DNA from 3 places in the Streptomyces sp. NBC_00285 genome. Region 3 is predicted to be linked to each of the others. Evidence: riboswitches for the same ligand, from Rfam matches in the RefSeq annotation. Region 3 holds a riboswitch; each other region holds the start of a gene.

The links. A riboswitch is a leader RNA that binds a small molecule or an ion and turns the genes downstream of it on or off. The one in region 3 is predicted to bind cyclic di-AMP.
Region 1: it holds a riboswitch for cyclic di-AMP, as region 3 does, so the genes downstream of both, OHT57_RS29595 (transglycosylase SLT domain-containing protein) here and OHT57_RS23825 (M23 family metallopeptidase) in region 3, are expected to answer to the same signal.
Region 2: it holds a riboswitch for cyclic di-AMP, as region 3 does, so the genes downstream of both, OHT57_RS36670 (M23 family metallopeptidase) here and OHT57_RS23825 (M23 family metallopeptidase) in region 3, are expected to answer to the same signal.

The regions. Positions count from the first base shown of each region.
Region 1 is NZ_CP108055.1:6,374,276-6,383,943, forward strand. It holds gene OHT57_RS29565 (glycoside hydrolase family 53 protein) at 1-19, opposite strand, end outside; gene OHT57_RS29570 (ABC transporter substrate-binding protein) at 428-1,765, shown strand; gene OHT57_RS29575 (carbohydrate ABC transporter permease) at 1,762-2,763, shown strand; gene OHT57_RS29580 (carbohydrate ABC transporter permease) at 2,760-3,638, shown strand; gene OHT57_RS29585 (LacI family DNA-binding transcriptional regulator) at 3,666-4,694, shown strand; gene OHT57_RS29590 (HAD family hydrolase) at 4,828-5,640, shown strand; gene OHT57_RS29595 (transglycosylase SLT domain-containing protein) at 5,644-6,126, opposite strand; cyclic di-AMP (ydaO/yuaA leader) riboswitch at 6,129-6,305, opposite strand; gene OHT57_RS29600 (polyprenyl synthetase family protein) at 6,971-7,981, shown strand; gene OHT57_RS29605 (LolA family protein) at 8,353-9,600, shown strand.
Region 2 is NZ_CP108055.1:7,950,857-7,960,524, forward strand. It holds gene OHT57_RS36655 (DNA gyrase/topoisomerase IV subunit A) at 1-1,203, opposite strand, end outside; gene OHT57_RS36660 (M16 family metallopeptidase) at 1,531-2,874, shown strand; gene OHT57_RS36665 (M16 family metallopeptidase) at 2,871-4,259, shown strand; cyclic di-AMP (ydaO/yuaA leader) riboswitch at 4,475-4,641, shown strand; gene OHT57_RS36670 (M23 family metallopeptidase) at 4,655-5,407, shown strand; gene OHT57_RS36675 (GntR family transcriptional regulator) at 5,596-6,291, shown strand; gene OHT57_RS36680 (HPr family phosphocarrier protein) at 6,430-6,711, opposite strand; gene OHT57_RS36685 (bifunctional acetate--CoA ligase family protein/GNAT family N-acetyltransferase) at 6,942-9,668, shown strand, end outside.
Region 3 is NZ_CP108055.1:5,184,068-5,193,735, reverse strand. It holds gene OHT57_RS23855 (MMPL family transporter) at 1-1,874, shown strand, start outside; gene OHT57_RS23850 (SGNH/GDSL hydrolase family protein) at 1,958-2,872, shown strand; gene OHT57_RS23845 (response regulator transcription factor) at 2,883-3,533, opposite strand; gene OHT57_RS23840 (sensor histidine kinase) at 3,521-4,672, opposite strand; gene OHT57_RS23835 (alginate lyase family protein) at 4,903-6,126, shown strand; tRNA gene OHT57_RS23830 (tRNA-Met) at 6,181-6,254, shown strand; cyclic di-AMP (ydaO/yuaA leader) riboswitch at 6,567-6,724, shown strand; gene OHT57_RS23825 (M23 family metallopeptidase) at 6,736-7,779, shown strand; gene OHT57_RS23820 (aldo/keto reductase) at 7,844-8,791, shown strand; gene OHT57_RS23815 (PrsW family intramembrane metalloprotease) at 8,828-9,668, opposite strand, start outside.

The DNA.
Region 1 (9,668 bases), 1.2 Mb from region 3:
GAACACTGCGTCTGCGCATCTCAAAGGGTCCTTTCGCGGACGGTCACGGGGATACCGGCTCTGCGGTGACTTCGGCGGCCGGGCTGCGGCCGGGGGGCAGGCCCGGAGGAGGCCCGAGGGAGGGCCGGAGAGCGGGGTGAGGGGAGCCGGCGTAACGCCTGACGACCAAGAAAACCCTCATTTTCTGTGATCGTGCACAGTGCCCCTCACCCCTGTCATCGGCGGGCAACAAGTAGATAACCCCACGCTCTCGCCATTGACAAGGGGCTGAAACAATTCTCTACTGTGCACGATCACAGAGCCGCGCGGCCCTCGCGCACAGCCTCTCGGTCACGTCCGCAGAACCTCCCCCCACGGCGGTTGCCGCGTACGCGGGACGTGCGGGACAGCGGGATATCCGGGGTGGGCTGGTTCAAAGTCAGGGGAGATGAAGATGTCGCTCAACCGCCGCCAGATCAGCAGGCGCAGCATTCTTGCCGGGGCCACGGCCCTCGGTCTCACGGGCACCCTCGCCGCCTGCGGCGGTTCCGACGACAAGGACTCGGGCGCGAGCAGCGGGCCGGTCAAGCTGACCTACTGGTCGTGGGCGCCGAACATGGAGAAGGTCGCCGCGATCTGGAACAAGAAGAACCCGGACATCACGGTGACCGTGTCCAAGCAGGCCAGCGGCGGCGAGATCGTCTCCAAGCTGATCACCGCGAAGAAGGCCGGCAACGCCCCCGACCTCATCCAGGTCGAGTACCAGTCCCTGCCGACCCTGGTCTCCAACGATGTCCTGGCCGACATCACCAAGTACGCGGGCGACACCAAGTCGGAGTTCGCCGAGGGCCTGTGGGGCATGGTCACCCTCGGCACGGACGCGCTCTACGCGATCCCGCAGGACGCCGGGCCGCTGATGTTCTACTACCGCGAGGACCTCTTCAAGAAGCACGGACTCAGCGTCCCGAAGACCTGGACGGAGTTCGCCGAGACCGCCCGTGCCGCCAAGAAGGCCGTCCCGGACGCCTACTTGACCACGTTCTCCTCCAACGACCCCGGTCTGTTCGCGGGCCTCGCCCAGCAGGCCGGCGGCAAGTGGTGGACCGTCGACTCGGCCGGCAAGTGGACCGTCGGCATCGACGACGCGGCCACCAAGCAGGTCGCCGAGTTCTGGGGCGGCCTGGTGCAGGAGGGCGTCATCGACAACCAGCCGATGTACACCCCGGCCTGGAACAACGCCCTCAACAAGGGCACCCACCTGGCCTGGGTCTCCGCCGTCTGGGCGCCCGGTGTGCTGGTCTCCTCCGCCCCCGACACCAAGGGCAAGTGGCGCATGGCCCCGCTGCCGCAGTGGAAGTCCGGCGAGAACGTCACCGGCAGCTGGGGCGGTTCCTCCACCGGAGTCTCCACCGACTCCAAGCACGCCGAGGCCGCCGCCAAGTTCGCCACCTGGCTGAACACCGACCCGGAGGCGCTGGCCGCCCTGGTCAAGGAGGTCGCGATCTACCCGGCCGCGACGAAGGGCCAGTCCGGGAACGTCCTGACCACGCCGGAGTTCTTCTCCAACCAGGCGGACTTCTACACGACGGCCGGCCAGATCGCCGCGACCACGGCCACCGCGGCCTGGGGCCCCAACGTCAACACGGCGTACACCACCTTCCAGGACGCGTTCGGCAAGGCCAGCAAGGCGAAGAAGGAGTCCCAGTTCGACTCCGCCCTCGCCACCGTGCAGTCGAAGGCCTTCGCCGACATGAAGAAGCAGGGCTTCGAGGTGACCGAGGCATGACCAGCGCTCCGCTCAAGGGCTCCGACCTCACCGAGGTCGGGCCCTTGGCGGACGGCACCGGCACCGCCCAGTCCGTCCGCCCCAGCCGCCCCCGCCGCCGTGGTCGTGGCCGCAGCGCACCGTACTGGTTCCTGGCGCCCACCCTGACCCTCTTCGCCGCCTTCACCGTGGTGCCCATCGGGTACGCGATCTGGCTGAGCCTGCACAGGGTCCAGGTCAAGGGCATCGGCCTCGGCAAGGGCGCCCGCTCACAGGTCTGGAACGGCATCGGCAACTACACCGACGTCCTGAAGGACTCCGAGTTCGGCGACAGCGTGCTGCGCGCCTCCGGCTACGGCCTCATCGTCATCCCGACCATGCTGGGCCTCGCACTGCTGTTCGCGCTGATGCTGGACACCCCGAAGGCGCGCAGCGCGCCCTTCGCGCGGCTGATGATCTTCCTGCCGTACGCGGTCCCCGGCATCATCGCCGCCCTCATGTGGGGCTTCCTCTACCTGCCGGACGTCAGCCCCTTCTACTACCTGCTCGACAAGTTCGGCCTCCCGCAGCCCGACCTGTTCGACGGCGGCAACCTCTACCTCTCCTTCGCGAACATCGCGGTCTGGGGCGGCACCGGCTTCAACATGATCGTCATCTACACCGCGCTCAGGGCGATCCCGCCGGACATCTACGAGGCGGCCAGGATCGACGGCGCGAGCGACCTGCACATCGCCCTCAGGATCAAGATCCCGATCGTGATGCCCTCCCTCGTGCTCACCTTCTTCTTCTCGGTGATCGCCACCCTCCAGGTCTTCACCGAGCCGATGGCCCTCAAGCCGCTCACCAACGGCCTGCCCAGCTCGTGGAGCCCCCTGATGGCCATCTACGACAAGGCCTTCCTGCAGTCCGACATCTACGGCGCCTCCGCCACCGCGGTCGTCCTGGCCCTGGCCACGTTCGTCCTCTCCTTCACCCTGCTGCGCATCTCCGACCGCTACACCCGGGAGGACCGGGCATGACCCCCCTCACCCTCACCGCCGACACCACCGGCAGGACCGCCAAGGCGCGGCGTACGGCCTGGGTGCCGACGATCGTGCTGCTCCTCGGCGCCCTGTACTGCCTGATCCCCATCGCCTGGGTGGTCATCGCGGCGACCAAGGACCGGTCGGAGCTCTTCTCCACCTTCACCTTCGCGCCCGGCTCCGGCTTCCTCGACAACATCAGGGACCTGACCGACTACCGGGACGGCATCTTCTGGCGCTGGATGGCCAACTCCGCCTTCTACGCCGGTTTCGGCGCCCTGCTGTCCGCCGCGGTCTCCGCAGCCGGCGGCTACGCGCTCGGCCGGTTCGCCTTCCGCGGCCGTGAGGCCGTCTTCAAGATGATCCTGGCCGGCGTCCTGGTGCCGTCCATCGTGCTCGCCGTACCGCAGTACCTACTGCTGTCGAAGCTGGGCATGGCCGACTCGTACTGGTCGATGCTGCTGCCGTCGATCCTCTCGCCGTACGGCGTCTACCTGGTCCGCATCTACGCGGCCGCCTCGGTACCCACCGAGCTGATGGAGGCGGCCCGCATGGACGGCGCGAGCGAGTGGAGGATCTTCTCGCGGATCGCCGTACCGATGATGATGCCGGGCCTGATCACGGTGTTCCTCTTCCAGTTCGTCGGCATCTGGAACAACTTCCTGCTGCCGTACGTGATGTTGGCCGACGACGAGAAGTTCCCGATCACCCTCGGCCTCTACACGCTGCTCGCCCAGGGCGCCTCGCAGCCCGCCCTGTACACCCTGGTCATCACCGGGTGTCTGCTGGCGATCCTGCCGTTGATCGGGCTCTTTCTGGTGATCCAGCGGTTCTGGTCCCTGGACCTGCTGAGCGGCTCGGTCAAGGCCTGAACGACCCTTCTCCAACTGACGAGGAACATGACCACCAGTGCGAACGGCCGCCGCAGGCCTCCCACCATCCACGACGTGGCCAGGGAGGCAGGCGTGTCGCGGGGCACCGTCTCCCGCTTCCTGAACGGCGGCCACTACGTCTCGCCGACCGCCCGGCGGGCCGTGGAGGCCGCCATCAGGAAGACCGGGTACGTGGTCAACCGGCATGCGCGCAGCCTGAGTACGGGCCGGTCGGACTCGGTGGCGTTCCTGCTGACGGAACCGCAGGAGAAGTTCTTCGAGGACCCCAACTTCAACGTCCTGCTGCGCGGTTGCACCGAACGGCTCGCCCAGTTCGACATCCCGCTGCTGCTGATGCTGGCCGAGAGCGACGACGACCGGCGCCGGCTGACCCGGTACATCACGTCGGGCCACGTCGACGGCGTCCTGCTGCTCTCCAACCACAGCGGGGACCCGGTCGCCGCCGAACTGCACGAGGCCGGGATCCCGTTGGTGGTCTGCGGCAAGCCGATAGGGCTCGGCTCCAAGGTGAGCTACGTGGCCGCCGCCGACCGCGACGGCGCGCAGGAGATGGTCCGCCATCTGATCGAGGGCGGCCGGCGCCGCGTCGGCATGGTCACCGGGCCCCTGGACATGCCGGGCGGTCCCGACCGGCTGGCCGGCTACCGGGACGTGCTCGCCGAGGCGGGCCTGCCCTACGACCCGGCGCTCGTGGTGGAGGGCGACTTCCGGCGCAGCGGCGGTGAGCGGGCGGCCCGGCGGCTGCTGGCCCAAGCCCCCGACATGGACGCCGTGTTCGTCGCCTCCGACCTCATGGCCCTCGGTGTCGTGGGTGTGCTGCAGCAGTCCGGGCGCTCGGTCCCCGGTGACATCGCTGTCGGCGGCTTCGACGACTCCCCGGCGGCCACCGCCGCCGCCCCCGCCCTCACCACCATGCGCCAGCCCTTCGACCGCATCAGCGCCGAGATGGTCCGCATGCTCCTCGCCCAGATCGCCGGCGAGGACACGGCCGGCGTGATCCTCCCGACGGAACTGGTCGTCCGGGACTCGGCGTAGCGCTGCATGGGGCGGTGGCGCTCCATGGGCCGTGCCGTGCCCCCGGAACCGGAACTGCCGTCAACGTATGTGAAAGCAGCAGCCGTCCGGTTCGCGTCGAGTCGCAGGGGCCAACCATCCGTATTCTCTGATCATGGCCGCCTCCACCGCATATTCACTCGTCGCCACCGACCTGGACGGCACGCTGCTCCGCGCCGACGACACCCTCTCGGACCGGTCGTTGGCCGCGCTCGCGCGGGTGGCGGCGGGCGGGGCCAGGCATCTCGTCGTGACGGGACGGCCGGCGCCCAGAGTGCGGCCGCTCCTCGACGACCTGGGCAGTACGGGGCTCGCGGTGTGCGGGCAGGGCGCGCAGGTGTACGACGCCGGCGCGGACCGTCTGCTGTGGTCGGTGACCCTGGACCGGGAGCTGGCCGAGACCGCCCTCGGGAAGATCGAGGCCGAGGTCGGGCAGGTGTACGCGGCCGTGGACCAGGACGGCGTGGACGGGCTGACGCTCATCGAGCCGGGATATCTGATGCCCCATCCGACGCTGCCCGCCGTGCGGGTGGAGCGGCGCGACGACCTTTGGTGCGAGCCGATCAGCAAGGTGCTGCTGCGACACCCCTACCTGTCCGACGACGAGTTGGCGCTGACGGCGCGCTCGGTGGTGGGCTCGCTGGCCACCGTCACCATGTCGGGGCCCGGGACCGTCGAACTCCAGCCATGCGGCATCACCAAGGCGACCGGCCTCGCGCTGGCCGCCGAACACCTGGGCCTGGGGCCCGAGGTGACGATCGCCTTCGGGGACATGCCCAACGACATCCCCATGTTCGACTGGGCGGCCCACGGGGTCGCGATGGCCAACGCCCACCCCGAACTCAAGGCCGTGGCCGACGAGGTGACCATGTCGAACGAGGACGACGGCATCGCCGTCGTCCTCGAAAGACTGTTCAGTGAGGCGTAGTTCCTAGTACGCGCCCCACACGTTGTCGATGGATCCGTACCGCTGGGCCGCGTAGTTGCAGGCCGCGGTGATGTTCGCGACCGGGTCGTACGGGTCCCACAGCGTGTTGGACACGTGGTAGGCGTTGAACGTCGGGTCGATCACCTGGAGCAGGCCCTTGGACGGGGTGCCGGCCGCCGCGTTGGAGTCCCAGTTGTTGATGGCCCAGGGGTTGCCGGAGGACTCGCGGATGACGTTGCGGTAGATGCCGTCGTAGGAGCCGGGGATCCCGTGCTCCGCCATGACGGCCAGGGAGGCCCGGATCCAGCCGTCGAGGGTGTTGGCGTACCCGAGCGTGGTCGCGGTCTGCACGGTCGGGGTGGCCGCGGACGCGCTGGTCGCGCCGACGAGGGGGAGCGCCAGTACGGCGGCTCCGGTGCCGAGTACGGCGAGCTTGCGGACGAGACGGCTCTTACGGGGGGCGCGGTGCTGAGCGGCAGCAGGCATGGTGAAGTCCTCTCCTTCGCCTGCGAGGTGAGCTGTCGGGTTCGGGCGGGGAGTTGCCCGGTCACGCCCGCAAAAGGCATGACTTAACCCCTAGCCGTACCGGTATGTCCGAAGACATCCCGATCCGGCGACTTACCTGGGTCCCCCGCTCCTGCCGCGGTTCTCGGTGGGTGTACGGGCGGTGGCAGGATTCGGCGTCCGCCCGACAGGCCGGGAACGTATGCGAGAGCACATGTCCGGAACAAGTGGCGAATTCACATGCCGTGCCTATTGACCTTGGTCTGGGGTATTTGAGGCACTTGATCCTTTGCGGCAGCAAGCCTCAACTGGCGCGCGGGAAAAGGTGGATCCATGCATTCCGGATATCTGACGGACCGCCGGATCGAGTGAGCCAAGTCACGCCGGTACGCAAGAGGGGTGAAACGGTCATGTATGCCCAACTCGTAGTCAACCGACCGCTCGTGGGATCCGTCTCCGTCGAGCTCGGCGGACCGCCGCTGTCCGGTCACCGAGTGGGCCGGGTCGGCCTCGCAGGAAGCTCGCGCGCTCACGCGTGGGTGGAGTCGCGCAGGGCACGTGTTGAACGAGCAGCGTTGCTGAGGCCGGGGGCCGGAGGGGGTCGACGAATCAGGGCACCGACGGCTAATTCCCTACAAGTCGATAGATATCTATTCTTTTCGCATGATCAAAAACATACCGGCCGTGATCCGATACCGCCCGGCATGGACAGGGCGGGCGCTATCGGTGATCCAAAGGTGACCGGATACGCTGACTTGAGTGAGGGCAGCGACCTATCGACATTCCGTGTAACCGCCAGTAGACACCAGCAGACAGGAGACCCCTCGTGACCGTCGTCGGGCCGTTCGGGCTGAGCGTGCGGGACCAGGCTCTGGAAGCCGATGTCCAGGCCGGAATGACGGCTGTCGAGGAGGGACTGCTCGAGGCCACCAAAAGCGAGGTCCCCTTCATCACGGAGGCCGCCCAACACCTTGTGCGCGCGGGCGGAAAGCGCTTCCGTCCACTCCTCGTGATGCTCGCCGCCCAGTTCGGGGATCCCTATGCGCCGGGCGTCGTGCCGTCGGCCGTCGTGGTGGAGCTGACCCACCTCGCGACGCTGTACCACGACGACGTCATGGACGAGGCCGCAGTACGCCGCGGTGTCGACAGCGCCAACACCCGCTGGGGCAACTCGGTGGCCGTACTCACCGGCGACTTCCTGTTCGCCCGCGCCTCGCACATCCTGGCCGACCTCGGTCCCGAGGCCGTCCGGGTACAGGCGGAGGCGTTCGAGCGCCTGGTCACCGGGCAGATCCTGGAGACGGCCGGTCCGATGGACGGCCGGGACCCGGTCGAGCACTACCTCGACGTGCTCGGCGGCAAGACCGGCTCTCTGGTGGCGGTGTCGTGCCGTTTCGGGGCGATGATGTCCGGCGCCGACGAGACGGTCGTGGACGTCCTGACCCAGTACGGCGAGCGCCTGGGCGTCGCCTTCCAGCTCGCGGACGACGTCCTGGACATCGCCTCCGACTCTCATGAGTCCGGCAAGACCCCCGGCACCGACCTGCGTGAGGGCATCCCCACGATGCCGGTGCTGCGGCTGCGCGAGCGGGCCGCCCGGCTCGGCCTGGCCGAGGACATCGCCCTGTGCGAGCTGCTCGACTCCGACCTCACGGACGACGCCCGGCACGCCGAGGCACTGGCCGCGCTGCGGGAGCATCCGGCGCTGGAACAGGCCCGCCGCGACACCGTGCGCTACGCGAAGGACGCGCGCGCGGCGCTGGCCCCGCTGCGGGAGTGCGACGCGAGGGCGGCACTGATGGAGCTGTGCGACGCGGTGGTCCACCGCGCGGGCTGAACCGCGCCCTCCCGCGTGACGCAGGTCACGAGCGGGATCCGTGGGCCCCGGTCGGCTCCGGCAACGCGGCACGACCGTCGGCTCCTGCGCCGTCCAGGGCCGTCACCGTCCCGTGCCGACTGCCTTTTCTTGTGCAGCTGACGGTCTCCCGGAGCCGCATCCCCTACGGGTCGTAGGGGGTGCGGCCGTGTCGTGTCATACCCCAGGTGTACGCGGAGTTGGCCCCGAGGGTTGACGCATGGTCATGGCCGATTTGGTCAGATGGACACCACGGAAAACACCACTCCTCACCGATTCGGGTGAGAATGGCGGCTACGGGGTGGACGCAGGGGGAGTTGACGGCCGCCGCCGACGACGGAGGTAAGGCACACATGGCACCGTACGAATCCGACGACAGCGCGACCGCCGACGCCGAGGAACTGCGCGCGGCGCGCCGACGCAAGGCCGCTAGGTACGTCGTGCCGGCCACGGTGGTGGGAATCGCGGCGGCGACCATCGGGCTCGTCCCGGCGCTCGCCGACTCCGGCGACCCGGACCTGCCGAAGATCAGCGCACAGCAACTCATCGAGAAGATCGCCGCGTCCGACGTGGAGCAGCTGTCCGGCACGGTGAAGATCACCACGGACCTGGGACTGCCGGACCTCGGGGGTCTGGAGAGCTCGCTGGGCTCCGCCGCCGGTTCCTCCGGCTCGGGCGACGGCTCGTCCGCCGACCCGACCACCAAGCTCACCGAACTCGCCTCCGGCACGCACACGCTGCGCGTCGCGGCCGACGGTGAGAACAAGCAGAAGGTCTCCCTCCTGGAGGACGCCGCCGAGTACAGCCTCATCCACGACGGCAAGGACGTCTGGGGCTACGACAGCAAGTCCAACTCGGTCTTCCACAGCACGGCTTCCGAGAGCGACGGCAAGCAGAAGGAAGAGCTCCCGGCCACGCCCAAGGACCTCGCAGAGGACGCCCTCAAGGCCGCCGACAAGACCACATCGGTGACGGTCGAGGGCACCGCGCAGGTCGCGGGGCGGGACGCGTACCGGCTCGTCATCAAGCCCAAGGACGAGGGATCGACGGTCGGCCAGATCACCGTGGCCGTGGACTCGAAGACCGGACTGCCGCTGAAGTTCACGCTGACGCCCGCGAGCGGCGGTGCCGCTGTCGTGGACGCCGGCTTCACCCAGGTCACCTTCGCCAAGCCGGCCGCCTCGACCTTCGACTTCACCCCGCCGAAGGGCGCGAAGGTCACGGAGAAGGACGCCGCCGAGGCACCCGACCACTCCAAGGACTTCAAGGACTCCAAGGACCTCGGCAAGGGCTCCACCCATGAGCGCGGCACGAAGGGCCCCGGCGGCTCCGGCGGCCTCGACGGACTGAACGTCATCGGGGACGGCTGGGACTCCGTCGCCACCTTCGACACCGGCGGCAAGGGCGTCCCGTCCGGCGCCGAGGCCGGCGGTGACATCGGCGGCTTCCTGGACTCGCTCGGCGACAAGGTCTCCGGCAAGTTCGGCACGGGCACCGTCTTCAAGACCCGTCTGATCAACGCCCTGATCACGGACGACGGCAAGGTCTACGTCGGTGCGGTCACCAAGGACGTTCTGGTGAAGGCGGCGAACGCGGGCTGAACCGGGAACCTTGCGCGGCGGCCGCACGTAGTAACTGTACGTAGTCGTCGCGTGAGCACGAATTGAGG
Region 2 (9,668 bases), 2.8 Mb from region 3:
GTCGACCAGGGCGGTGAGCAGGCCCTCGACCAGGTGCAGCCGGTCGCGCCGCTTGGTGCGCCGGAACTCGCTGCGGCGGCGCACCACTTCGAAGCGGTGGTCGAGGTAGACCTCCAGGAGTTCCTTGAGGCCGAGGGTGAGGGGCTGTCCGTCGACCAGCGCCACGTTGTTGACGCCGAAGGATTCCTCCATCGGCGTCAGCTTGTAAAGCTGCTCCAGGACCGCCTCCGGCACGAAGCCGTTCTTGATCTCGATGACCAGGCGCAGGCCGTGCGCGCGGTCGGTCAGGTCCTTGACGTCGGCGATGCCCTGGAGCTTCTTCGAGCCGACCAGGTCCTTGATCTTGGCGATCACCTTCTCGGGACCGACCGTGAAGGGCAGTTCGGTGACGACGAGGCCCTTGCGGCGCGCGGTCACCGTGTCCACCGAGACCGTCGCGCGGATCTTGAAGGTGCCGCGCCCCGTCTCGTAGGCGTCCCGGATGCCGGAGAGGCCGACGATCCGGCCGCCGGTGGGCAGGTCGGGGCCCGGGATGTGCCGCATCAGGGCGTCCAGATCCGCGTTCGGGAAGCGGATCAGGTGACGGGCGGCCGAGATGACCTCGGCGAGGTTGTGCGGCGCCATGTTGGTGGCCATGCCGACCGCGATGCCCGAGGAGCCGTTCACCAGGAGGTTCGGGAAGGCCGCGGGCAGCGCGCCCGGCTCCTGTTCCTGGCCGTCGTAGTTGGGCGCGAAGTCGACGGTGTCCTCGTCGATCGACTCCGTCATCAGGCTCGCGGCCTCGGCGGCGCGGCACTCGGTGTACCGCATCGCGGCGGGCGGGTCGTCGTTGCCCAGCGAACCGAAGTTGCCGTGGCCGTCGACGAGCGGGACGCTCATCGAGAAGGGCTGGGCCATGCGCACCAGGGCGTCGTAGATCGACGCGTCGCCGTGCGGGTGCAGCTTGCCCATGACCTCGCCGATCACGCGGGCGCACTTCACATAGCCGCGGTCGGGGCGCAGGCCCATCTCGTTCATCTGGTAGACGATGCGGCGGTGCACCGGCTTGAGCCCGTCACGGGCGTCGGGGAGCGCGCGGGAGTAGATGACCGAGTACGCGTACTCGAGGTACGAGCCCTTCATCTCGTCCACGACGTCGATGTCGAGGATCCGCTCCTCGTACGAGTCGTCGGGCGGCGGGGTCTTCGTGCTGCGGCGGGCCATCGCTGCCGGCTCCTCTTTTCTGGTCGCTCGCCTACGGGTCGCTCACATCGGCCCTTTGGCTCACTCTTGCTGAAACGTGAACGGGATCTGACGCGGACCATTGTGGACCGCGGCACTGACAGTCCGGGCCAGGACCCGGCTGAGCCGCACGGTCCGGCGACCGCACAGCTTCCTGCTCACGGTTGCCCGCAGGCTACGCGATCCGCTGTGGGCGTACGCGCTGCGGGAACTTCACCGAGGGTCCGCACGCTTGCATACAGTGGCAGGACCGGCAGCAGAACCGCGGTTTCAAGGACCGCGACCGCGATCGAAGGGACGTACATGCCCATGGGTCACACGGCCACAGACCAGGCAGGCACCGGGGGCCTGACAGCGACCGAGCACCGCCTGGCCAACGGGCTGCGCGTGGTGCTCTCCGAGGACCACCTGACCCCGGTCGCGGCGGTGTGCCTCTGGTACGACGTCGGTTCACGCCACGAGGTCAAGGGGCGTACCGGCCTGGCTCACCTCTTCGAGCACCTGATGTTCCAGGGCTCCAAGCAGGTCCACGGCAACGGGCACTTCGAGCTCGTCCAGGGCGCGGGCGGCTCGCTCAACGGCACCACCAGCTTCGAGCGCACCAACTACTTCGAGACCATGCCGACCCACCAGCTGGAGCTCGCCCTCTGGCTGGAGGCCGACCGCATGGGCTCGCTGCTGGCCGCCCTCGACGACGAGTCGATGGAGAACCAGCGCGACGTCGTCAAGAACGAGCGCCGCCAGCGCTACGACAACGTCCCCTACGGCACCGCGTTCGAGAAGCTGACCGCGCTCGCCTACCCGGAGGGCCACCCGTACCACCACACGCCGATCGGCTCGATGGCCGACCTGGACGCGGCCACCCTGGAGGACGCGCGCGCGTTCTTCCGGACGTACTACGCCCCCAACAACGCCGTCCTGTCGGTCGTCGGCGACATCGACCCGCAGGAGACGCTCGCCTGGGTCGAGAAGTACTTCGGCTCCATCCCCTCGCACGACGGCAAGTCCGCCCCGCGTGACGGCTCGCTCCCCGAGATCATCGGCGAGCAGCTGCGCGAGGTGGTCGAGGAGGAGGTCCCCGCGCGCGCGTTGATGGCCGCCTACCGGCTGCCGCACGACGGCACCCGCGAGGCCGACGCGGCCGACCTGGCGCTCACCGTCCTCGGCGGCGGCGAGTCCTCCCGCCTCTACAACCGTCTCGTACGACGCGACCGTACGGCCGTCGCGGCCGGCTTCGGACTGCTGCGCCTGGCGGGCGCGCCCTCCCTGGGCTGGCTCGACGTGAAGACCTCCGGTGACGTCGAGGTGCCGGTCATCGAGGCCGCCATCGACGAGGAGCTCGCCCGGTTCGCCGAGGAGGGCCCGACCGCCGAGGAGATGGAGCGCGCCCAGGCCCAGTTGGAGCGCGAGTGGCTGGACCGGCTCGGCACCGTCGCCGGCCGCGCCGACGAACTGTGCCGCTACGCCGTCCTGTTCGGGGACCCGCAGCTCGCCCTCACCGCTGTGGAGCGCGTCCTGGAGGTGAGTGCCGAGGACGTCCAGAAGGTCGCCAAGGCGAAGTTGCGCCCCGACAACCGGGCGGTGCTCGTGTACGAACCCACCACCGCCGAAGCCCCCGCCGACCAGGACGAGAACGAGGAGGCGGCCCAGTGAGCGAGCTCGCCGCGATGGAGTTCCACCCCCAGCCTCAGGCGGGCGACGCCAGGCCATGGGCCTTTCCCGCCCCCACGCGCGGGGCGCTCGGCAACGGCCTGACGGTTCTGCGCTGCCACCGCCCCGGCCAGCAGGTCGTCGCCGTCGAGGTGCTCCTGGACGCTCCTCTGGAGGCCGAACCGGCCGGCCTCGACGGTGTCGGCACGATCATGGCGCGCGCCTTCTCGGAGGGCACCGACAAGCACTCCGCCGAGGAGTTCGCCGCCGAGCTGGAGCGCTGCGGCGCCACCCTCGACGCGCACGCCGACCACCCGGGCGTCCGGCTGAGCCTCGAAGTGCCGGTCTCCCGCCTCGCCAAGGCACTCGGTCTGCTGGCAGACGCCCTCAGGGCGCCCGCCTTCGCGGACAGCGAGATCGAACGGCTCGTCAACAACCGCCTGGACGAGATCCCGCACGAGCTCGCCAACCCGTCCCGCCGCGCAGCCAAGGAGCTCTCGCGGGAGCTGTTCCCGGCGGACTCGCGCATGTCCCGCCCGCGCCAGGGCACCGAGGAGACGGTCGAGAACATCGACTCCGCGGCGGTGCGCGGGTTCTACGAGAAGCACGTGCGGCCCGCCACCGCGACCGCCGTGGTCGTCGGCGACCTCACCGGCATCGACCTGGACGAACTGCTCGGCGACACCCTCGGCTCCTGGACCGGCTCCACGGCCCAGTCGCGCCCCGTGCCGCCGGTGACCGCCGACGACACCGGCCGCGTCGTCATCGTGGACCGCCCCGGCGCCGTCCAGACGCAGCTGCTGATCGGCCGTATCGGCGCCGACCGGCACGCACGCGTGTGGCCCGCCCAGGTGCTCGGCACGTACTGCCTCGGTGGCACCCTCACCTCCCGTCTGGACCGTGTCCTGCGCGAGGAGAAGGGCTACACCTACGGCGTGCGGTCGTTCGGACAGGTCCTCAGGTCCGCCCCGGACGGCTCGGGTGCCGCGATGCTCGCCATCAGCGGCTCGGTCGACACCCCGAACACCGGTCCCGCCCTCGAGGACCTGTGGACCGTGCTGCGCACGCTCGCGGAGGGCGGCCTCACCGACGCCGAACGGGACGTCGCCGTACAGAACCTCGTCGGCGTGGCGCCGCTCAAGTTCGAGACGGCGGCGGCCGTGGCGGGCACCCTGGCCGACCAGGTCGAGCAGCACCTGCCGGACGACTACCAGGCGACCCTGTACCAGCACCTCGCCGCGACGGGCACCGTCGAGGCCACCGCGGCCGTCGTGAGCGCGTTCCCCGTGGACCGGCTGGTGACGATCCTGGTCGGCGACGCGGCCGCGATCAAGGAGCCCGTAGCGGCCCTCGGCATCGGCGAGGTCAAGGTCGTGTCAGCCGAGTAGAAGGAACGGCAGAGAGGCCGGCGGAGCAGCCGCCGCACAGGGGCCCTGGTGACGGAAGCGTCACCAGGGCCCTTAGATGTCCGAATTGGGCAGGAGGTTGCCTGTCTGGCCTGTGGGATGCGCTACAAAAACCGTGATCGGTTTGGGGATTGAAAGTCGGCCCGCTTAGCGTCATCCCGGCTGTTCGTCAGGCAGTGCGCCGCGTCCGTGGCACCGGACAGCCATCGCCGAGTCCCCGCATGGCGCGAGCCAGGGGAGCCGGGGACCCACACGCGTTGTCCCTGGGGTGAATCGGACGCCCTCGCAAGCTGCGAGGGGGTCCGTAGGAGACCTTCCTGCTCCGAACCCGTCAGCTAACCCGGTAGGCGAGAAGGAAGGAAAGGATCAGCCACCACATGGCGTTCACCTGCGCCGCCGGGAAGCACCGTCGTCCCAGCCGGATGAAGCGCACCACCGCCCGGGCGGCGGGCGTCGCGGCCCTCGCCACCACCGGCGTCATCGGCACCATCGCCGCTCCGGCGCTCGCCGCCGAGAACTCCGTCGAGCAGACCGGGCTCATGCCCGTCGTCAGCGTCGGCGACTCCCTCGCCGAGCAGCTCGACGCCCAGGCCGCCGCCCAGCAGCAGGCCGCCGAGCAGAAGAAGGCGGCGGCCGAGGCCAAGAGGAAGGCCGAGGCTCGGGCCAAGGAGGAGCGCGAGGCCAAGGAGCGCGCCGCCCGCGAGGCCGAGCGCAAGCGCCTCAACAGGTTCGTCTCCCCGATCTCCGGCTCCTACATCTCCACCGGCTACAAGACCGGCGGCTCCCTGTGGTCCTCCGGCAGCCACACCGGGGTCGACTTCCACGCCGCGAGCGGCACCTCCGTCCACACGGTCGGCCGCGGCACTGTCGTGGAGGCCGGTTGGGGCGGGTCGTACGGCAACGAGATCGTGATCAGGATGGCCGACGGCACGTACACCCAGTACGGCCACCTGTCGTCCATCGGCGTCTCGGTCGGTCAGTCGGTCACCCCCGGCCAGCAGATCGGCCTGTCCGGCGCGACCGGCAACGTCACCGGGCCGCACCTGCACTTCGAGGCCCGCACCACCGCCGAGTACGGCTCGGACATCGACCCCGTCGCCTATCTGCGCTCGCACGGCGTGAGTGTCTGACGACGTTCCGCGAGATCTTCTTCGGCCCCGGCTCCTTCGAGCCGGGGTTTCCGCGTTTAGAGTGCCCCGCTGTCCAAAAAATATCCATGGATTCCGGTCCGCCGTCGGAAATTCCCACTCTTTGCAATAGAGTCACTGAACACACGTCAATCGGCGACGTTTCACGGGGATTAAGACGGAGGTCGGACATGCGTATTCCGGCGCACTCGGTATGCACGGCTATCCGGGACGACATCGTCGCCGGTGTCTACGAGCGCGGCAGCCGGCTCACCGAGGAACTGCTCGCCCGCCGCTACGGCGTCTCCCGCGTCCCCGTCCGGGAGGCCCTGCGCACCCTGGAGGCCGAGGGCTTCGTGGTGACGCGACGCCACGCGGGGGCGTGCGTGGCAGAACCGACCGACCAGGAGGGCGCCGACCTCCTGGAGATGCGCATGCTGCTGGAGCCGCTCAGCGCCTCCCGGGCCGCCCAGCGGCGCACCGAGGCCCATCTGAAGGTGCTGCGCGGCCTGGTCCGGCTGGGCCAGGAGCGGGCCAGACGGGGAAACAGTGAGGATCTGCGCTCCCTGGGGGGCTGGTTCCACGAGACGCTCGCCCAGGCCTCCGGAAGCCCCGCCATGACCTCGATGCTGACCCAGCTGCGGCACAAGATCGCCTGGATGTACGTGGTGGAAGCGCCCGCCAACCCGGTGGAGTCCTGGGCGGAGCACGGCGCGATCGTGGACGCGGTGGCGCGCGGGGACGGTGAGCGGGCGCGGGCGATCACCGCCCTGCACGCCGAGCGCTCGGGTGCGGTGCACCGTCTGCGGTTCGCCTCGGGTGCCGATCGCCCGGACCGTGTGAGGACCTCGCAACATCCTGTAAACGTGACGGGGCTGCGGCATTAACACGGGCGCCGTATACAAAGAGTGGGTAATTCGCGGGGGACTATTTATGCTGCCTGTAAATGGGAAATGCGAAGGGCCCGCCCGATAATTCGGACGAGCCCTTCGGCGATGTTTTACCGCACTGTGCCCCGAAAGAACTCAGACGGTCTCGGGAAGTTCCTCGAGTCCTTCGGCGACCAGTTTCGCGAGCCGGTCGAGGGCCGCGTCCGCGCCCTCGGCGTCGGAGGCGAGGACGATCTCCTCGCCGCCCTGGGCGCCCAGCCCGAGCACGGCCAGCATGGACGCCGCGTTGACAGGGTTGCCGTCGGCCTTGGAGATCGTCACCGGGATACCTGCGGCCGTGGTGGCCCGGACGAAGATGGAAGCGGGGCGGGCGTGGAGACCCTCGGCCCAGCCGACGTTGACGCGGCGCTCAGCCATGTGATGCTGCCCTTCGGTGTTCAGGGTTGTCTAGACCAGTTTCCCACACGTGAAGTGTCTCCGGAGGGGGCTCGTTCGTCCCCTGCGGGGTGAGCGGTCGGACCGCGGCCTCGGCCCGACTTCCGTCCTGGCGGGGACAGGCGAGTCCTCGCGGGTCCTCGCACGTTCTCGCTTCGTTCTCCACAGACTGCCTCGCGCTGTTGTCATACGCGAGCCGTACTCTGGGGCCCATGCAGAGCGCGTCGGACCGGCACGAGTACCCCGCCCACTGGGAGGCCGACGTGGTGCTGCGCGACGGCGGCACCGCGCGCATCAGGCCCATCACCGTCGACGACGCCGATCGCCTGGTCAGCTTCTACGAGCAGGTCTCGGACGAGTCGAAGTACTACCGCTTCTTCGCGCCCTACCCTCGCCTGTCCGCCAAGGACGTCCACCGCTTCACGCACCACGACTTTGTGGACCGGGTGGGTCTCGCCGCCACGGTCGGCGGCGAGTTCATCGCCACCGTACGCTACGACCGCATCGGGGACGGCGGCATGCCCGCCTCCGCCCCAGCCGACGAGGCCGAGGTCGCCTTCCTCGTCCAGGATGCCCACCAGGGGCGCGGTGTGGCCTCCGCCCTCCTCGAACACATCGGTGCCGTCGCCCGCGAGCGCGACATCAGGCGCTTCGCCGCCGAGGTGCTGCCCGCCAACGTCAAGATGATCAAGGTGTTCACGGACGCCGGGTACACCCAGAAGCGCAGCTTCGAGGACGGCGTCGTACGCCTGGAGTTCGACCTGGAACCCACCGACCGCTCGCTCGCCGTGCAGTACGCGCGCGAACAGCGTGCCGAGGCGCGGTCCGTGCAGCGGCTGCTCACCCCCGGGTCGGTCGCCGTCGTCGGCGTCGGCCGCACCCCCGGCGGCGTGGGCCGCAGCGTGCTCGGCAACATCAGGGAGGCCGGATTCACCGGCCGCCTGTACGCCGTGAACAAGGCGTTCACCGAGGACTGGAAGGACCTCGACGGGGTCCCCGCGCACCGCTCGGTGCGCGACATCGACGGCCCCGTCGACCTCGCGGTCGTCGCCGTTCCCGCCGAGCACGTCCCCGAAGTCGTCGCCGAGTGCGGGGCACACGGCGTCCAGGGACTCGTCGTGCTCTCCGCCGGGTACGCCGAGAGCGGCCCCGAGGGGCGCGAGCGCCAGCGTGAACTCGTTCGGCACGCACGCGCGTACGGCATGCGCATCGTCGGTCCCAACGCCTTCGGGATCATCAACACCTCCCCGGCCGTCCGGCTGAACGCCTCGCTGGCCCCCGAGACCCCCCGCCCCGGACGGATCGGCCTGTTCGCCCAGTCCGGCGCCATCGGCATCGCCCTGCTCTCCCGCCTGCACCGGCGCGGTGGCGGCGTCACCGGCGTGACCGGCGTCTCCACCTTCGTCTCCTCCGGCAACCGCGCGGACGTGTCCGGCAACGACGTCCTTCAGTACTGGTACGACGACCCGGACACCGACGTCGCCCTCATGTACCTGGAGTCCATCGGCAACCCCCGTAAGTTCACCCGCCTCGCCCGGCGTACGGCGGCGGCGAAGCCCCTGGTCGTCGTGCAGGGCTCGGGCACCGCCCCGCAGGGCCACGCCGTCCGCGCGACGCGGCTGCCGCACGCCACGGTGTCCGCGCTGCTCAGGCAGGCCGGAGTGATCCGGGTCGACACCATCACCGAACTGGTGGACACCGGCCTGCTGCTCGCCCGCCAGCCGTTGCCCACCGGACCCAGGGTGGCGATCCTGGGCAACTCCGAGTCGCTGGGGCTGCTGACGTACGACGCGTGCGTGTCGGAGGGCCTCAGGCCGGCCCATCCTCTGGACCTGACCACGGCCGCCTCGCCGGACGACTTCCACGCGGCACTCGCGCGCGCGTTGGCGGACGACGACTGCGACGCGGTGATCGTGACGGCGATTCCGGCCGTGGGTGAGAGCGTCGCCGGAGTCTCCGGCACCGCGGGACCCACCGGGGACGCGGCGCTGGCGGAGGCACTGCGTTCGGCCGCCGAGCGGGTGCCGGGCAAGCCGGTGCTGGTGGTCCACGTCGAACTGGGCGGGCTCGCGGAGGCCCTGTCGGCCGCGGCGAGCACAGCGCCGTCGACGATGCCCGGCGCCGTGCCGAGGAACACCGGCGGGGAGGCGACACCTTCTCCCGCCCCGGCGCCCGGAGCGATCCGCGCCGACCATCCCTTCCGCGCCCTGGACCGTCTGCGGGCCCCGGCCACCTCCGGAGCTCACCTCCCCGGCCTCCAGTCCGCCACCGCGCCCCGCCTCATCCCCGCCTATCCCGCCGCCGAACGCGCAGTGCGGGCCCTCGCCGACGCCGTGCAGTACGCCCAGTGGCGCCGGGAGGCCACTGAGCCCGGCAAGGTGCCCGACTACGAGGACATCGACGAGAAGGGCGCGGCCACCCTCATCGACGGCCTGCTCACGCGCGGGCAGGGCCTCACCCTCGGTACAGAGGAGACCTGCGAGCTGCTCGGCAGGTACGGCGTCCAGGTCCACCGCGCCCTGCCCGCCCCCACCCCCGACGCCGCCGCCGAGGCCGCCCGCACCCTCGGCTACCCGGTCGCCCTCAAGGCCACCGCCCCGCACCTGCGCCACCGCGCCGACCTCGGCGGCGTACGCCTCGACCTCGCGGACGAGGAGCAGCTGCGGCGGGCGTACGCCGAGCTGAGAGAGCTGTTCGGGACTCCCGACGAACTGCGACCGGTCGTCCAGGGCATGGCGCCGCGCGGGGTGGACACAGTGATCCGGGCCGTCATCGACCCCGCCGCCGGCGCCGTGCTCTCCTTCGGGCTCGCCGGGGCGGCCTCGCAGCTGCTCGGGGACACCGCGCACCGGCTGATTCCGGTCACCGACCGGGAGGCGTCGACCCTCGTCCGATCGATCCGGACCGCACCGCTCCTCTTCGGCTGGCGCGGGTCCACG
Region 3 (9,668 bases):
GGGCCGGTGCCGTCAGCAAGGACGGCACGACGGCCTACGCGACCGTCTCCTTCGAGGCCAGGGCCGACGGCCTCACCGACGCGAGCAAGAAGCACCTGGAGTCGGCGATCGACGTGGCCCGGGACGCGGGCCTGCGCGTCGAGGTCGGCGGGGACGCCCTCGCCACCCAGCCCTCCGCGGGCGGCCCCGCCGAGGTGATCGGCATCGCGATCGCCGCCGTCGTCCTGCTCATCACCTTCGGCTCGATGGCCGCCGCCGGGCTGCCGCTGCTCACCGCGGTCATCGGCGTCGGCATCAGCATGACCGGCATCCTCGCGCTGTCGAAGGCCTTCAGCCTCTCCGAGAACACCGGCACCCTGGCCACCATGCTCGGCCTGGCCTGCGGCATCGACTACGCCCTGTTCGTCGTCTCCCGCTACCGCGAGGAGCGCGCCAAGGGGCACGAACCGCGAGAGGCCGCCGGTCTCGCCGTGGGGACCGCCGGGTCCGCGGTCGTCTTCGCCGGGCTCACCGTCGTCATCGCGCTCGCCGGACTGTGGGTGGTCGGCATCCCGATGCTCACCAAGATGGGCCTGGCCGCGGCCGGAGCGGTGGCCGTCTCCGTCCTGATCTGCCTGACCCTGGTCCCGGCGCTCCTCGGCTTCTGGCCGAACGCAGTCCTCTCCCGGGGCGCCCGCCGCGACTCCGAACGCCACCGCAGGAAGCAGCTCAGGACGGAGAACGGCGGCTCCCGCTGGGCGCGGATCGTCGTACGGCATCCCCTGCCCGTCCTCCTGCTCGGCGTGGTCGGCCTCGGAGCCATGGCCACCCCGGTCCTCGACCTCCAGCTCGGGATGCCGGGCGACGAGGCGAAGGCGACGTCCACGACGGAACGGCGGGCGTACGACGCCCTCGCCGCGGGGTTCGGGCCCGGTTTCAACGGGCCGCTGACCGTGGTCGTGGACGCGAAGGGGGCCCCGGACGCGAAGACCGCCGTGGCGACGGTCGCCGAGGACATCGCCGCGACCCCGGGTGTGGTCGCCGTCTCGCCCGCCCGGTTCAACCGGGCCGGCGACACCGCGGTGCTCACCGTGACGCCGTCCACCGCGCCCACCGACGAGAGGACCAAGGACCTCGTCCAGACCATCCGTGACGAACGCGCCGGTATCGAGGCCACAGCGGACGCGAGCTTCGAGGTGACCGGCAAGACCGCGCTGGACATCGACGTGGCGCAGAAGGTGCAGGACTCGCTGATCCCGTATCTCGCGGTGGTCGTCGGTCTCGCGATCGTGCTTCTGCTGCTGGTGTTCCGCTCCCTGCTGGTGCCCGTGAAGGCGGCCTTCGGCTTCCTGCTCTCGGTGCTGGCCGCGCTCGGTGCGGTGGTCGCGGTGTTCCAACAGGGCCATGGCGCCGGGCTGTTGGGGGTGGAGACCACCGGGCCGATCATGAGCATGATGCCGATCTTCCTGGTGGGCATCGTCTTCGGCCTCGCCATGGACTACGAGGTGTTCCTGGTCTCGCGGATGCGGGAGGCGTACGTCCACGGGGACGAGCCGAAGCAGGCGATCGTCTCCGGGTTCCGGCACAGCGCGCGGGTGGTGGTGGCCGCCGCGCTGATCATGATGGCGGTGTTCTCCGGGTTCATCGGCGCCGGCGAGTCGATGATCAAGATGATCGGCTTCGGGCTCGCGGTCGCGGTGCTGTTCGACGCGTTCGTGGTGCGGATGGCGATCGTGCCGGCGGTTCTCGCCCTGCTCGGCCACAGGGCCTGGGCCCTGCCCAGATGGCTCGACCGGCTGCTGCCGGACATCGACGTCGAGGGCGAGAAGCTCACCGGGCGCCACACCGCCGCGGTCCCGGCCGCCGTGCCCGAAGAGCCCGCGCTCAGCCGCTGACCCCCTGAACCGGTGGCCGCCTCACCCCCCCCCGGAGGCGGCCACCTCTCGTTTCCCTCACGTACGGCAGACAGGACACCCTCATGCCCTCCCACGCCCGCCTCCTGGTCACCGGCCTCCTCGTCGCCTGCGGCACCCTGGCCGTCACCGTCGGCGTCACCCACTTCGACGGCGACTCCCCGGCACCCCCGGGAAAGGGCCCGTACGTCGCCCTCGGGGACTCCTACACCGCCGGGCCGAAGATCCCGGACCAGAACGGCGACCCGGCCGGCTGCGACCGGTCCGACCGCAACTACCCCTCCCTCGTCGCCGTCGGCCTCGGCCTCAAGGGCGCCGACTTCAAGGACGTCAGCTGCAGCGGGGCCACCATCGCCGACCTGGCCGGGAAACAGTCCACCGAGGACGGCACCAACCCCGCCCAGCTGAAGGCCCTCTCGCACGGCACCCGCCTGGTCACCCTCGGGATCGGCGGCAACGACATCGGGTTCGCCCGGACGATCGAACGGTGCGTGGGCATGGGGGCGCTGTACGCGCTCACGAGCGGTTTCGCGCCCGAGGACGCACCCTGCGCCCGCAGGTACGGCGACGGCGTACAGGACAGGACCGAGGCCGCCGGCGCCAAGCTCGCCGGGGCGCTCGGCGAGATCCGGCGGCGCGCCCCCGAGGCACGGGTCTACGTCGTCGGCTACCCGGCGATCCTGCCGTCGGACGCCGACCGGTGCGGCCGCGAGATGTCCCTCGCACCCGGTGACGTGACCTTCCTGCGGGAACAGGAACAGCGGCTCAACGCGGAGCTGCGCAAGCGTGCAGAGGCCGCCGGAGCGGCGTACGTCGACACGTACACGCCCTCCGAGGGCCGCGACGCCTGCTCGGCGCAGGGCACGCGGTGGATAGAGCCGCTGGTCCCGAAGAGCCCCGCGGCCGCCGTGCACCCCAACGCGCGCGGTGAGCGGGGGATGGCCGAGGCGGTACTGCGTAGGACGCGGTCGGCGCTGTGAGCGCCGGACCTCATCGGGGCGTGTGCGCCAGATACGTCAGGACCGCCAGCACCCGGCGGTGGCCGCTGTCGCTCGGCGGCAGGTCCAGCTTGAGGAGGACGTTGCCGATGTGCTTGCTGACCGCGCGCTCGGTGACGACGAGGGTCGAGGCGATGGTCGTGTTGTCGTGGCCCTCGGCCATCAGCTTCAGCACCTCGCGCTCGCGCGGGGTCAAGGAGTCGAGGGGGGTGTCGCGGCGCCGGGTGAGGAGCTCGGTGACGACCTCCGGGTCCAGGGCGGTACCGCCGGCCGCGATCCGCTCCAGCGCGTCGAGGAACTCGTCGACCCGGCCGACCCGGTCCTTGAGCAGGTAGCCGATCCCGCTGGTGCCACCGCCGAGCAGCTCGGCGGCGTACGACTCCTCGACGTACTGCGAGAGGACCAGGACCGGCAGCCCGGGGATCTTCTCGCGTGCTTCCAGCGCCGCCCGCAGTCCCTCGTCGCGGAATCCGGGAGGCATCCGCACGTCCAGCACGGCCACGTCGGGCCGGTGCTCCAGCAGGGCGGGCATGATCTCGGGGCCGGTGCCCACGACGGCCACGACCTCGTGTCCGGAGGACGACAGCAACAGGACGAGGCCCTCTCGCAGAAGGGCGTTGTCCTCGGCGATCACCACACGCACGGCAGCTCCACATCGATCACAGTCGGACCTCCGACCGGGCTGTTCACTTCCAGTGTCCCGTCGAGGGCGGCGACCCTGCGCCGCATCCCCAGCAGTCCCGATCCCTGCGACTCGTCGGCACCGCCCCGGCCCTCGTCCCGGACCCGCACGGTCAGGCCGCGCCGCGTCCGCGTGAGGTGCACCTCGGCCCGGTTCGCCCCGCTGTACTTGGCGACGTTGGTCAGCGACTCGGCCACCACGAAGTACGCCGCCGCCTCCACCGCCGCGGGCGCCCGGGTGCCGTCGGCCAGGCCGCCGTCCTCCACGCGCACCGCGAGCCCGCTGCTCGACGCCAGGGCCCGCACCGCGCCGACGAGACCTCGGTCGGTGAGGATCGGCGGATGGATGCCGCGCACAACCTGCCGCAGCTCCGTCAGCGCCTGCTCGGCCTGGTCCTGGGCGTCGTCCAGCAGTGTGCGGGCGGCGTCGGGGTCACGGTCGTAGGCCCGCTTGGCGAGCCCGATCCGCATCGACAGCGCCACCAGGTTGGCCTGGGCGCCGTCGTGCAGATCCCGCTCGATACGGCGCAGTTCGGCCTCGTGGGCGGCGATGGCGTCGGCCCGGGTCTCCTTCAGCTCCTCGACCCGCCGGGCCAGCCTGGCCTTCGGGGAGGGCATGAGCAGCAGGGCCGACCAGCGCGCCTCGGTGTCCGCGAGCCTCACGATCAGCGGCAGGACGACCGGGCTGCGGCGCAGCGCCCCGGCCCACACGCCGTCGACCACCAGGCCGACGGGCCACAGGGGGAGGGCGAGGGCGAGGAGGGCGCCGTAGAGGTAGTAGCAGACCATCCAGCGGACGTCGGTGAGCGTGCTGGGGTCCTTCACGGAGATCCGCAGCCGCTCGCGCAGGGTGCCGGTGATCGGCGTGTACGCCTCGGGGATGTCCTTGCCCGTCCACAGGGCGGTCAGGCTGCGCTTGGCTCCGGCGATCCGCCGGATCAGCAGCACCGCCTCGGGCAGCAGCCAGCAGCCGACGACCGCGACCGTGCCGATGCCGGCGATCAGCAGCACGGTGATGAAGATGTAGATGCCGAAGCACATCGCCGCGGCGACGATGAGATGCACGGTCGCCATCCCCGACCGCTGCACTGTCTTCCACATGCGGCTCACGCTAGATGATCCGCCCCGGTCGCACGGTGTAGCCCGCTACACCATCTGCCCGTCACGGGACCACGGACTCCCAGGTCGCCACACCGCACCTGGACCCCCCGCCAATACGGCAGCACCCGCCACGCCCCGCCCACACGCCCGCCTGGGCGGACGCCCGGTCCACCCGGCCAATCGGCCCAATCGGACCTGCGTCGCGTCCCCCGCCGTCCGAACCTGGCCCCATGGCCCCACGACGCGCCCCCGCCCTGCTGCTCGCGCCCCTGCTCGCCGTCCTGCTCGCCTCCTGCGGCACCGCCGACACCGGTACCCGCACGATGGCCCGCGCCCTGCCCCCGGACGCGGGCTTCACCCACCCCGGCGTGCTCGTCAGCGAGGCGCAGCTGGACACCGTGCGGGAGAGGGTCACGGCGGGGAAGCAGCCGTGGCTGTCGGCGTATCTGGCCATGCGGGACAGCAAGTTCGGGTCGTACCGGTACCGGCCCGAGCCGTACGCGAGTGTGGACTGCCCCGGCGGTGACCACGCCGACCGGCCCGCGCACGGGTGTGTGGAGGAGCGCGAGGACGCCGTCGCCGCCTACACGCAGGCCCTGCTGTTCAGCATCACCGGCAAGCGGCAGCACGCCGTGAAGGCCAGGGAGATCATGGACGCCTGGTCGGCGAGGATGCGGCGGCACACGGAGGAGGACTCCGGGCTGCAGACCGGCTGGGCCGGGTCCACCTGGGCCCGGGCCGCCGAGATCATCCGGTACGCCGACGGGGCGGGGTGGCCCGCCGACCGCGTCCGGCGGTTCGAGCACATGCTGCGGACCGCCTATCTGCCGACCGTCACCCAGAAGGTCCCCGACTACAACGGCAACTGGGACCTGGTGATGACCGACGCCGCCATCGGCATGGCCGTCTTCCTCAACGACCACAAGGCCTTCGACCACGCCCTGGAGCGGTTCCGCGAGCGCGTGCCGGCGTACTTCTATCTGGAGAAGGACGGCAAGGTCCCGCTCACCCCGCCCGGCTCCACCGTCAACACCCCGCAGAAGCTGACCACTTACTGGTTCAAGCAGACGACCTTCAAGGACGGCCTCTCCCAGGAGACCTGCCGCAACTTCAAGCACGTCGGGTACTCCCTCGCCGCCACCGCGCACATCGCCGAGACCGCCTGGCACCAGGGCGTCGACCTGTACGGCGAGGTCAAGGACCGGCTCAGCGCCGCGCTCGCCCTCCACGCCCGCTACCAGTCCGGCGAGAGGGCGCCCGCCTGGCTGTGCGGCGGGAAGGTGGACCGGAACATGGGCCCGGACCTGGAGGTCGCCCTCAACCACCTGGAGAACCGGCTCGGCGTCTCCGTCCCGGCCGCGCACAAGCTCGCCGTGAAGACCCGGCCCGCCGGGACCGACGCGCTCTTCGTCTCCTGGGAGACCCTCACCCACGCCGGGAACCCCGGCCGCTGAGACAACCCTGGCGCGAAGCACCCCGCGGATGGCGTACAGTAGTGAACACAACGGCGCGGGGTGGAGCAGCTCGGTAGCTCGCTGGGCTCATAACCCAGAGGTCGCAGGTTCAAATCCTGTCCCCGCTACTGAAACTCAGGGCCGGATTCCAGTTCACTGGAATCCGGCCCTGAGTGTTTTCCCGGTGCATCGCCCGGCATCGCATGACACGACGTGACGCGGTGTGATCGGATGAGAGCCCTCCGCGCCGACCTGACGAGCCGTCAATACCTGTGTGTTGTCCGAGGCGAGGTCAACTCGCCCGTTTTTCGACGGTCATGGGCCGTAAGTCCTGCGGGATTTCGTTAATGATCAAGCGGAACAGCTTGGAATCGAGCCCCCGGGTCTATTAACGTTCGATAACGCAGCGCGGTCGTCCCAGCCGTCACAAGAGACGGCTCCGTGCTCACGCGCCGAATTCCGCATGGAAACCGGGGAACCACCAACTTGGGGTGAATCGCTCGTATTTCGCCGTGGCGACACGGTGGGTATACGCGCGTAGGAGACCTTCCTGCTCCGAACCCGTCAGCTAACCCGGTAGGCGAGAAGGAAGGAAAGGAGCACGCCCACGTGGCGTCCAACACGCCTGCCCCCGAGGCGCCTTACGTCCCGAGCGACACCCTCGTATACGGCGGCTACCATGCCGACGACGAGGCGCTGCTCGGTGAGTGGAACCCGACCGCGGAGTCCCTCGCTCCTGTACGCGGCCGGCATCGCGTTGCCAAGCAGCGCGGCGGGGGCTTCGCCCGCAGCTCCACGGTTCTGGGCGTCGGTGTCATAGCCGCCGTCAGCGCCGGCGGAATGGCCAGCGCCAACACCGGCAAGCCGCCGGTCTCCATCTCCATACCCGACCTGCCCTCCGTGGGCTCGCTCATCTCGGACGGCTCCGACTCCTCCGCGGACGAGACGAGCGCCTTCAGCAGTGTCGGCACCGACACCGTGGAGACCACCAAGGGCACCTCGGCCTCGGCCTCGACCTCGGACGCCGGTGAGGTGCTGCGCTCGCGCATCCTGGCCCAGGCCGAGACGCAGCAGGACCAGATCGACACCAAGGCCGCCAAGGCCGTCGCGGACGCCGCCCAGAAGGAGGCGGACGCGGTCGCCGCCAAGGCGGAGAAGGAAGCCCAGGCAAAGGCCACCGCCGCCAAGAAGAAGGCGGAGGAAGAGGTCGCGAAGAAGGCCGAGACCGCGCGTCTGGCCGAGCTCGCCAAGCAGTTCACGCTGCCGACCTCGTCGTACACCATCACCGGGACCTTCGGTCAGGCCGGTTCCCTGTGGTCCTCCGGCTACCACACGGGCCTCGACTTCGCCGCGCCCACGGGCACGTTGATCAAGGCGATCCACAGCGGCACCGTCACGGAGGCCGGCTGGGCCGGTTCCTACGGCTACCGCACGATCCTCACCCTCGACGACGGCACCGAGCTCTGGTTCTGCCACCAGTCCTCGATCAGCGTCAGCGTCGGCCAGAAGGTCGGCACCGGTGACGTCATCGGCCGCGTGGGCGCCACCGGCAACGTGACCGGCGCGCACCTGCACCTGGAGGTCCACCCCGGCGGTGCGGCCACCGGGATCGACCCGATGACGTGGCTGCGGAGCAAGGGGCTCAACCCCTGAGGTTTACGACGATTTTGCGGCCGTGGCGGAAGATCCGGGTCCGGTGCTTGCGTTGACGTAGGACATGACTTCTCTTCGCAAGCTCGGCTCCTCCGACCTCGAGGTCTTCCCGCTCTCCCTCGGCGGCAACGTGTTCGGCTGGACCGCCGACGAGGCCACGTCCTTCGCCGTCCTCGACGCGTACGCCGCCGTGGGCGGCAACTTCCTCGACACCGCGGACGCCTACTCGGCGTGGATCGACGGCAACTCCGGCGGTGAGTCCGAGACCATCATCGGCAGGTGGATCGCGGCCCGCGGCAACCGCGACGACGTCCTCATCGCCACGAAGGTCAGCCAGCACCCCGACTTCCCCGGCCTGTCCGCCGCGAACATCAAGGCGGCGGCGGAGGCCTCGCTGCGGCGCCTGGGCACCGACCACATCGACCTGTACTACACCCACTTCGACAAGCCGGAGATCCCCGTCGAGGAGATCATCGGCGCGCTGGACGAGCTGGTGACGGCGGGCAAGGTGCGGGCCATCGGGGCCTCCAACATCTCCGCCGAGCGGCTCTCGGAGTCCCTCGCCTTCTCCGACCGCGAGGGCCTGGCCCGGTACGTCGCCGTCCAGCCCCACTACAACCTGGTCTCGCGCGACACCTACGAGGGCGAGCTCCAGGCCCTCGCCGACCGGGAGGGCCTCTCCGCCGTCCCGTACTTCGCGCTCGCCTCCGGCTTCCTCACCGGCAAGTACCGTCCCGGCGCCACGGTCGAGAGCGCGCGTGCCAAGGGCGGTGCCGGCAAGCACCTCGACACCGAGCGCGGCCGGCAGGTCCTCGCGGCGCTCGACGAGATCGCCGAGTCCCACGCGGCCCCGGTCGCCACGGTCGCCCTCGCCTGGCTCGCCGCCCAGCCGACGGTCGCGGCGCCGATCGCGTCCGCCCGTACGGTGGAGCAGTTGCCGGCGCTGGTCGGGGTGACGGACCTGGTGCTGACCGAGGCGGAACTGACACGCCTGTCGCAGGCGTCGGCCTGACCCACCGCGGACGGGCGGTGCCGGGCCCTGTGCGCCCTACGTCCGGTACGGGTTGTACGCGGGATACGGCGCCGCCGGATAGTGGACCGGCGGGGCAGTCCGGGCCGGCTGCGGCGGATACCCGTACACCCCGTACACCGGCCAAGGCGGCGCGGCCACCGGGACCGGCGGTGCCGTCATCCGCGCCGCGTGGTCCAGGGCGGGCCGCGCCACGTCCCGGCGCCGCCACAGTTCGTGCAGCAACTCCCGTTCCCGTACGACGAAGTCGGCGTTCGCCCGGCCGCGCCTGCCCCGGTGCCGCAGAAAGGCCAGCGAGGTGGCGTACGCCTCGTACTGCGCGACCGCCCGCGCCGCGGGCCGCCCGCCGAACTGCCGCCGCGCGTACTCCCGCGCCATCCGCCGCGCCCGCATCGAGCCGAGCGCGTACGGCTCGGTCGGGGCCAGCCAGCCGGCGACGGCGTAGGCGGGCAGCTCCTCCCGTACGGTCTTCAGCTCCCGCTGGCGCGTCCAGATGACCAGCCAGGTCAGCAGACCGAACGCCGGCACCATGAACATCGCGTACACGACGAAGAACCCGTACTCGCCGAACGTCGACGAGCCGTTCCAGGTCGCGTGCATGCCCATCGCGAGCAGCAGCCCGGACAGCGGGACGAGCACCCGCCGGATGTGCTGCCGCTCCGCCGACAGCGCGGAGATGCCGAAGCCGATGCCGGTGAGCACGGTGAAGAGGGGGTGCGCGAACGGCGACATGACCACACGTACGAAGAAGGTCGCGGCGGTGACGGAGGCGATGCCGCGGTCGCCGCTGAGCTGGTCGGTGCCGAAGGCGGTGCCGAGGTAGAGGATGTTCTCGGTGAACGCGAACCCGGTCGCGGTG